DNA from 2 places in the Exiguobacterium sp. ZOR0005 genome. Region 1 is predicted to be linked to the other one. Evidence: predicted binding sites of a transcription regulator. Region 1 holds the regulator's gene; the other holds the start of a gene.
What was found. Region 1 encodes Rex, which represses fermentation and respiration genes when NADH is low (regulators of the CRP and FNR family bind a similar motif). Its sites were predicted from a motif close to TTGTGAAATATTTCACAA; they were not measured.
Positions count from the first base shown of each region.

Region 2: a site for Rex is predicted at 2,433-2,450, ahead of L971_RS15060 (cytochrome c oxidase subunit 2A). Genes of this name have one in related genera too.

Region 1 covers NZ_JTLB01000006.1:59,516-63,729, reverse strand. Annotated here, with positions in the region: gene L971_RS02715 (ABC-F family ATP-binding cassette domain-containing protein) at 1-1,305, opposite strand, end outside; gene L971_RS02710 (redox-sensing transcriptional repressor Rex) at 1,455-2,111, shown strand; gene tatA (twin-arginine translocase TatA/TatE family subunit) at 2,111-2,329, shown strand; gene tatC (twin-arginine translocase subunit TatC) at 2,332-3,120, shown strand; gene L971_RS02695 (YesK family protein) at 3,218-3,505, shown strand; gene L971_RS02690 (FAD-dependent oxidoreductase) at 3,692-4,214, shown strand, end outside.
Region 2 covers NZ_JTLB01000022.1:9,410-13,623, forward strand. Annotated here, with positions in the region: gene L971_RS08885 (kinase) at 1-19, opposite strand, end outside; gene L971_RS08890 (b(o/a)3-type cytochrome-c oxidase subunit 1) at 70-1,755, opposite strand; gene L971_RS08895 (cytochrome c oxidase subunit II) at 1,757-2,227, opposite strand; gene L971_RS15060 (cytochrome c oxidase subunit 2A) at 2,252-2,371, opposite strand; gene L971_RS08900 (Crp/Fnr family transcriptional regulator) at 2,560-3,273, opposite strand; gene L971_RS08905 (aldehyde dehydrogenase) at 3,439-4,214, opposite strand, start outside.

The sequences.
Region 1 (4,214 bases):
GAAGAGGAACTGACCGAGCAGGCTGCGCACGTCTTGCTCGCGCATGAGCGGCCAGTCGTTCCAAATCTCGTCGATGACGCGGTTTTTATCGGACAGGTTCTGTTGCTCCTGGTCGTAATAGCCGATCTCGACGCCGGTGCCGTAACGGATGTCACCGGTGAGTGCCGGCTGTTGTTTCGTCAACACTTTCAAGAGCGTCGACTTGCCGACCCCGTTCGGGCCGACGAGGGCGACCGATTCGCCACGCTGCAATTGGAAGCGGAGGTTTTGAGCGATCGGTTCCTCATATCCGATGGCGAGGTCACTGCCGCTCAACACGTCGTTCCCGCTTTGGCGCTTGATCGTGAACGAGAGGACGGCACTGCGCTCGTCACCGTCCGGCGCGTCCATCCGGTCGACTTTCTCGAGACGTTTCCGGACGCTTTGGGCGCGTTTCGTCGTCGTCGCCCGGGCGATGTTCCGTTGGATGAAGTCTTGCATCTTGGCGATCTCTTCTTGCTGTGACTCGAACTGCTTCTTCTCTTGTTCGTAGATGGCTGCTTTTTGTTCAAGGTACTTCGTATAGTTCCCGACGAAGCGACGGCTCCGGTGGCGTGACAGCTCATAGACGACCGAGACGACCCGGTCGAGGAAGTAGCGGTCGTGGGAGACGATGAGGACGGCGCCTTTATAGCCGCTCAAGTACTTCTCGAGCCAGGCGAGCGTCTCGATGTCCAAATGGTTCGTCGGCTCATCCAAGATGAGGAGGTCCGGGCTTTGCAGAAGCATCTTCGCCAAGGCGAGACGGGTCCGCTGACCACCTGAGAGCGTGTCGATTTGACGTTCGAAGTCGTCCGGATAGAAGCGCATCCCGTGGAGGACGGAGCGAATCGTCGCTTCATATTGATAGCCGCCCCGGTCTTTGAACGTGTGCTGTTCCTCGTCATACGCGGCGAGGAGACGTTCATAGGCGTCCGCGTCGTTCAAGATGCGCTCCGAGCCCATGTCTTGCTCCATCCGCCGAAGCGTCTGTTCTTGTTCGATCAAATCGGAGAAGACGGTGAGCATCTCGTTCCAAATCGTCTCGTTCGATTCTAACCCTGAGTCTTGGGCGAGGTAACCGATCGTCACATCTTTCGGTTTCATGATGTCGCCTGAGTCATAGTTATATTCCCCGGCGATGACTTTGAGGAGCGTCGATTTGCCGGCGCCGTTTCGGCCGACGAGGGCGACGCGCTCCCCTTCTTGAATCTCAAGTTTGACGTTCTCTAAAATCGGCTCGACGCCGAATGATTTTGACAGGTTGTTGACTTGCAATAGGATCAAGTGAAAAAACCCCTTTCTCTGTATTTAGTATACTGTATTTTTTAGTCTTTTCAGGTATATTCGTTGAGTGCTTATGTGAATTCGTTTACAATCAAGGTGTATGAAATCAGATTCGTTTGAAACGCGTCGTAAAAAGGAGGCTCTTTCCGTTGAGTCAAAACGAACCAAAGATTCCGCAAGCGACAGCCAAACGGTTGCCACTATACTATCGATTTATCCAAAGCCTGCATTCGTCAGGCAAACAACGTGTCTCTTCTGCCGAACTGAGTGAGGCGGTCAAAGTCGATTCGGCGACGATTCGTCGCGACTTCTCTTACTTCGGTGCACTCGGTAAAAAGGGATATGGCTATAACGTGCAGTATCTGTTAGACTTTTTCCGAAAGACGTTAAACCAGGACGAAATCACGAACGTCGCCTTGGTCGGTGTCGGTCATCTCGGGACAGCTTTCGTCAACTATAACTTCCTTAAAAACAATAACACACATATCGTCGTCGGGTTCGACGCAGACGAGACAAAAGTCGGCACGACGATGTCCGGTGTCCCGATTCATCACGTCGATGAGATGGAACAGATCATGAAGCAAAACAAAATCGATGTCGCCATTCTCACGGTCCCGTCCGCATACGCGCAGTCGGTCGCCGATGATTTGGTCCGCTTTGGCATCAAAGGGATTTTGAACTTCACGCCGGCGCGTTTGACGGTGCCGGATACGGTCCGCGTCCATCATATCGACTTGTCGATCGAACTCCAGTCGCTCATTTACTTTATGCAACATTATCCATCTGCTGAGGGGGTCCATCAATAATGGAATTTCTATTATCATCACCCGTCGTCGGGATGCCGGGTGGCGTGAGTTTGCTCATCATCGCCATCATCGCGCTCATCATCTTCGGACCGAAGAAATTGCCTGAGTTCGGCCGTGCCGCCGGACAGACGCTCCGCGAGTTCAAAAATGCCACGAACGGCATGATGAAAGAGCATGACGAGAACGACAAGAAAGACTCTGAGAAGAAAGAACAGTAATCATGAACCATGAAACTGATCAAGAGCGGGCGCTGTCCGATCACTTGACAGAGCTGCGGAGACGACTGATGCTGTCGGCATTTGTCGTCTTTGCCTTCTTTTTGATCGCTTTGCCGAGTGTCAAATACGTGCTCGCCTATCTACAGGCGGACCTCGTCGAACGAGGACTAGAACTGAACGCCTTTGGGGTCGCGGACCCGCTCATGATTTACTTGAATTTGGCGCTCGTCATCGGTCTCGTCGCGGCCAGTCCGTTTCTACTGTATCAACTGTGGGCGTTCGTCGCACCTGGTCTGCATCCGAACGAGCGGAAAGGGACGCTCGCCTACATCCCGATCATCTTTATCTTGTTCCTCGTCGGTCTCGCGTTCGCCTATTATTGGCTGTTCCCGCTCGTCCTCGACATCTCGACAGATCTCGGGCAAGACCTCGGGCTGACGCAAATCATCGGAGCCTCGAACTACTTCACGTTCTTGTTGCAACTGACGATTCCGTTCGGTCTGTTGTTTCAGTTGCCGGTCGTGACGATGTTCTTGACGCGAATCGGCGTCGTGACACCGTATTTCCTGTCATCGATTCGAAAGTATGCCTATTTCGCCTTGTTCGTCGTCGCCGCGTTCATCACACCGCCGGACTTGACGTCGCACCTCATGGTGTCGCTGCCGCTCTTCTTCTTGTATGAGATCAGTTTATCGATCTCACGCATCACGTATCGGGGCGTACTTCGCCGGGAGAAAGAAGCGATGGTGAAAGAACAGATGGATTTGATGAAGCAAATGAATGAGAAGTGAGCATCGCGTTCTTGGACGCGGTGTTTTTTTGAACGAGTAAGTGTGACATCGCCGTGGTAAGATAAGGGGACCATCAACAAATCGGGGAGGATAGGTCATGTGGGAATACTACGGGGACGCGCTCATCGCGGTCGGCATCTTGACGACGGCGCTTCTCATCGGTGCGCTTCACTTTTTACGTTCGTCACATAAACGAAGACTGACGCTCCCGCTCCTGATCACGGGAGTCGGCTACACGCTGTTCCTCATCGGTCTCGTCTTCATCCGAGGCTGGGACGGGATGGGGTGGAGTTTGGTTGGATTTAGTCTATACGCCTTCGGGCTCATCATCTATATTTTCGTCGCCACGTACCTTTGGTTTCAACAGCGGCGACTCGAGTCGTGACCATCCTATCCTTAGGGTGGTCTTTTTGTGTCACAAGGCCTGTTCAAACTTTTGACATAATTACGTGAAAAACTGAGCATAGTCATTGTCAAACATCCTTGTGAAATAGTACACTAAGTTTAGAAATTAAATGTGACATTTATCACAATCATAAACTTGCCAACCACTCAAAGGAGAGACTACCATATGAAAATCGCAGTCATCGGATGTACACACGCAGGAACAGCAGCTGTCAAAGGACTACTTGCCAAGCATGACAATCTTGAGATCACCGTTTACGAGCGGAACGACAACGTCAGCTTCCTTTCGTGTGGGATTGCGCTCCACGTCGGCGGCGTCGTCCAACGGGCCGAGGAACTGTTTTACTCGTCACCTCGTGAACTTGAAGAGCTCGGTGCATTGATGCGCATGAAGCACGACGTGTTGAACATCGACACCGAGGCGAAGACGATTCACGCGAAAAATCTCGATACGGGGGAAGACGTGCATGACACGTACGACCGTTTGGTTGTGACGACAGGTTCATGGCCGATCGTCCCGACGCTCCCGGGCATCGAGATGGATGGCATCGAACTTTGTAAAAACTATGCGCACGCCCAGCGCATCATCGAACGGGCGACGGATGCGACGAACATCGCTGTCATCGGCGCCGGCTATATCGGTGTCGAACTCGTCGAGGCGTTCGAAGTATACGGCAAACACGTCACGT
Region 2 (4,214 bases), on a different contig from region 1:
TCTCCTTCAGCGTCTCCATCTTTTCCTCTCCTCTAACAAAAAAAGTCAGCCGCTAGGGCTGACTTCAGTTTACCAGAGCACCCAACCGCGCGCTCCCGGCGGTGCACTCTCAATCAAGTGCCAAATCGGAATCGTGTAAGCGAACGCGATCAAGACGAACGTCACGGTGATCCACAATTTCCAGTTCTCGAAGAAACGAGGTGTCTCCATCGCCGCCTCCTCTGTCTCGGCGAGCGGGAACTCTTCTTCCCCTTTCGGCGCGAGGAATGACAGGTTGAACATCGAATAGACAAAGATGAGGACGGAGATCAAGAGAATCGTCCCACCGATCGCCATTGCCATATGGTACGGGATCCATTCACGCGTGAGCGCGTCCGAGAAGTAAGTCGCCGGACCCGTTCGACGCGGGTTTCCTTGAAGGCCCGAGATGTGCATCGCGTACGACATGATCGCCATCCCGAACGCCCAAGTCCCTGCTTGGATCAAGCCGAGGCGATTCATCGCTTTCGTGAGCGTCCGGCCACGCAATACCGGCACAAGCCAGTACGCTGTCCCGAAGAACGTCAAGGCGACGGCCGTCCCGACCGTGATATGGAAGTGACCGGTGACCCAAAGCGTGTTGTGGACCATCGCGTTCAATTGGTGCGACGCGTTAATGATCCCACCGGCACCGGCCGGGATGAAGAACAACATGCCGACGAAAGGTGCAAGGAAACGGACATCCCCGTAAGGCATCTTCTTCACCCAACCGAACAGTCCGCGGGCACCGAGCGCCCGGCCTCGCAATTCAAACGTCGCGAACAGCGAGAACGCGGTCATGAACGAAGGGATGACGACGAGGAACGTCAAGATGACTTGGACGAACTTCCAGAACGGGTCGATGCCAGGTTCCGTCAACTGGTGGTGGAAACCGACAGGGAACGAGAACAACAAGAACAACAAGAACGCCATCCGGGCGAGAGCATCCGAGAAGATCTTACCGCCGATGACTTTCGGCACGACCGTATACCAGACGATGTAGGCCGGCATGAGCCAGAAGTAGACGAGCGGGTGGCCGAAGTACCAGAACAGCGTCCGTGACAACTCGATTCCGACCGTATCTTTCCACCCGAGTGAGAGCGGGAGCAGTTGGAACAAAATCGTCCCGGCGACGCCGAGTGTGGCGATGACCCAAAGCAGCATCGTCATGATGCTCATGAAGGCCGGAAGTGGCGGATGAACCCCAGGATTTTCCCGTTTGTAGTCCGCATACATCCGGAACATCGCGAACGCTGACAACCACGTTCCAACGACGAAGAGGACGAGACCGACATAGAAGATTGGGTCGGCCATGAGCGGCGCATAGAACGTATAGAGCACGGTCGCTTTATTAGCGAGCACCATGATCGTGACGAGCACGGCCCCGGCGATGATCATCCAGAAACCGAGCCAGGCGACGCGGGTCGGGAATGATTCGAACCGACCGAACGACTTGGCGAGGAGCGCATACAGGAGACCGATGATGAACATCGTCGTGAAGACGAGACCGAGCATGATGCCGTGGGCGGTCAAAAGTTGATAGTAGCCGAACACTTCCGGGATGATGCCGGTCCGGATAAGCGTTTGCATGAGCCCTGCCAGGGCACCAATCAAGACGGCGAGCACCGAAATGACGACGTGGGCGTAAGCGAGCCTTGCCTCTTTCACACCGATACTTGGCACCGGCACGCCCCGTTCCATTTCCCATTGTTTCAACTTTGAAGCGACGTCGTTCATGTTACTCCACCACCTTAATTTTAGTCGCCATCATATGATGGCCCGTACCGCAGTATTCATTACAAAGAATCAAGAACTCTCCCGTTTCTTTGAACGTATACGTGAGCGAGTTGATATGTCCCGGGACGACCATCATGTTGACGGGCGTACCGACGAGCTGAAAGCCGTGAACGACGTCAGGTGATGTAACGAGGAACGTCACTTTCGCACCTTTCGGGATCTCAACGTTTCCAGGCGTGAACGTGAACGCCTGGGCGACCATGACGAGTTCATACTCGTTGTCCCCGATTTTGTGAAGGCCAGGATTGTCGAACGGCGCCGTTTGATGTACTTTCGCCGGGTCGACCAGATCGGCGTCTGATGCCGGTTGGTTGCCGGCCGCAAAGGCCGATACACCGAGGACAGTCAAAAACACGGCCAATAAGATAATGCCAAACACTAACCAATATTTCTCAAGCTTATGAATATGCAACGTGAGCGACTCCTTTCGTTTCTGTTATCGTGTGACGAATAAATAAAAGACCGATGACCACATGGCGATGATGACGCCCGCGACGATCATGACTGATGTGAACGTTCCTTTCAAATCTGGTTCTTGTCCACCGTTCTTATCCACGTGAAGGACCCCTTTCGCTATAATTTCCATCTTCATTGTATGAGATTGAGCAGTTATTAATATGTGACTTTTATCACTTCAAAAGTGACAATCACATCATTTTTGCGTAGTTTACACACATAAAGTTCACAAATGATACATGCAGTCACACAAAAAAACCGTCTCACGAAGAGACGGTTGCGTTTCAGTTATAATCGGCAAATTCCAGCCGGACAGCCTTCACAGTGACATAACTCTTTTAGGAAATCGAGGTCGTGAATCTCGATCGTATTCGGAGCCGTCATCAAGACGCCATCTTTGCGCCATTGACTCATCAAACGATTGACCGTCTCCCGCGGGGCGCCGATCAGTTGACCGAGCTCACCATCGGACGGATGTCTCGGAATGATGATCGATTCGCCATCGTCGATACCGTGCATCGCAGCCATCCGGAGCAATGTCGAGGCGAGTGCGCCTGGCTTGCCGTAAAGGAGAAGATCGCGCACTTTCATCTCTGAATGTTTACGCATCATCGACGTCCACCGGATAATCTCACCAGCGAACCGGATATCCTGCTGCATGAGCGTCTCCAGCTCTTGTTTCGAGATGGTCCCGATGACACTCTCCTCGGTCGTCTCAATGCTATAGGAGCTTGGATATGATTCGACGATGTCGAACTCTCCGAAGAAATCATTCGACCCGAATAAGAACATGACGAGCGGATTGCCTTTTTTCGTGATCTTTGTAAATTTGACCGAACCACTCTTTATATAAAAGAATTTGTCACATTTCTCGCCTTCCCAACAGACGATGCTCGCTTTCGGATAAACTTGAGTCGTCATCATCTCGAGCAACAACTGTTTCGTCTCGTTTGAGAAGATAAAACTGTTCGGTTGCGTCTTTCCACATTTCGTCGACATCATTTCCTGCTCCCTCCATCGTTCATTCACTTGAATGTCTCGTACGTTCATTGTATGGGTTTATTATACAGGAGAAGATGCCGTTTCATCACAAAAGTATGTGACATTTCAAACAATCTTCTATCTTTTCTAGAAAAAAAGACTGCGGCGGGGCCACAGTCTCCATGCTTACCGGTACACGAGACGAATCAACTTCTCTGCCGCTTTAAAGTTCGGATAACGAAGCGGCAAATCATACTTCGTCGTGTTCCGTAAAATCGATTTGGCGTGGCTGAACGTCTCAAAACTGTAACGTCCGTGATAAGCACCCATTCCACTGTCGCCGACCCCGCCAAACGGCAAGTTCGGGTTCGTCAAATGCATGAGGACGTCGTTGACACAGCCGCCACCGAACGAGAGGTGTTTGAACGTCTTTTGTTCGATCTCTTTAGACTCAGTGAAGAGATAAAGGGCAAGCGGATGCGGCCGCGCCGATACGAACTCGATTGCTTCATCCAAATCTCGATACGTCAAGACCGGGAGAATCGGGCCGAAGATTTCATCTTTCATGACGTTTGCCGATTCATCAACATCCGTCATCACCGTCGGCGCAATCTTCAAATTGTCACGGTCGATCTCCCCGCCAAAGAAAATGTTTCCTTCTGCTAAGTAACCTGCCAGGCGGTCAAAATGGTTCGTGTTGACGATTCGCGTGAACCGTTTCGTGCCGACGCCGTTACCGAACATCGTGAACGCTTCTCGTTTGACTGCCTCAAGAAACTCGTCTCGGCGAGATTCATGGACGAGGACATAGTCCGGCGCGACACATGTCTGCCCGGCGTTCATCCATTTGCCCCACGCGATCCGTTTGGCTGCCACATCAATCACGGCGTCTTCATGGACGATGGCCGGGGATTTCCCTCCGAGTTCGAGCGTGACCGGTGTCAACTGCTTCGCCGCCGCCT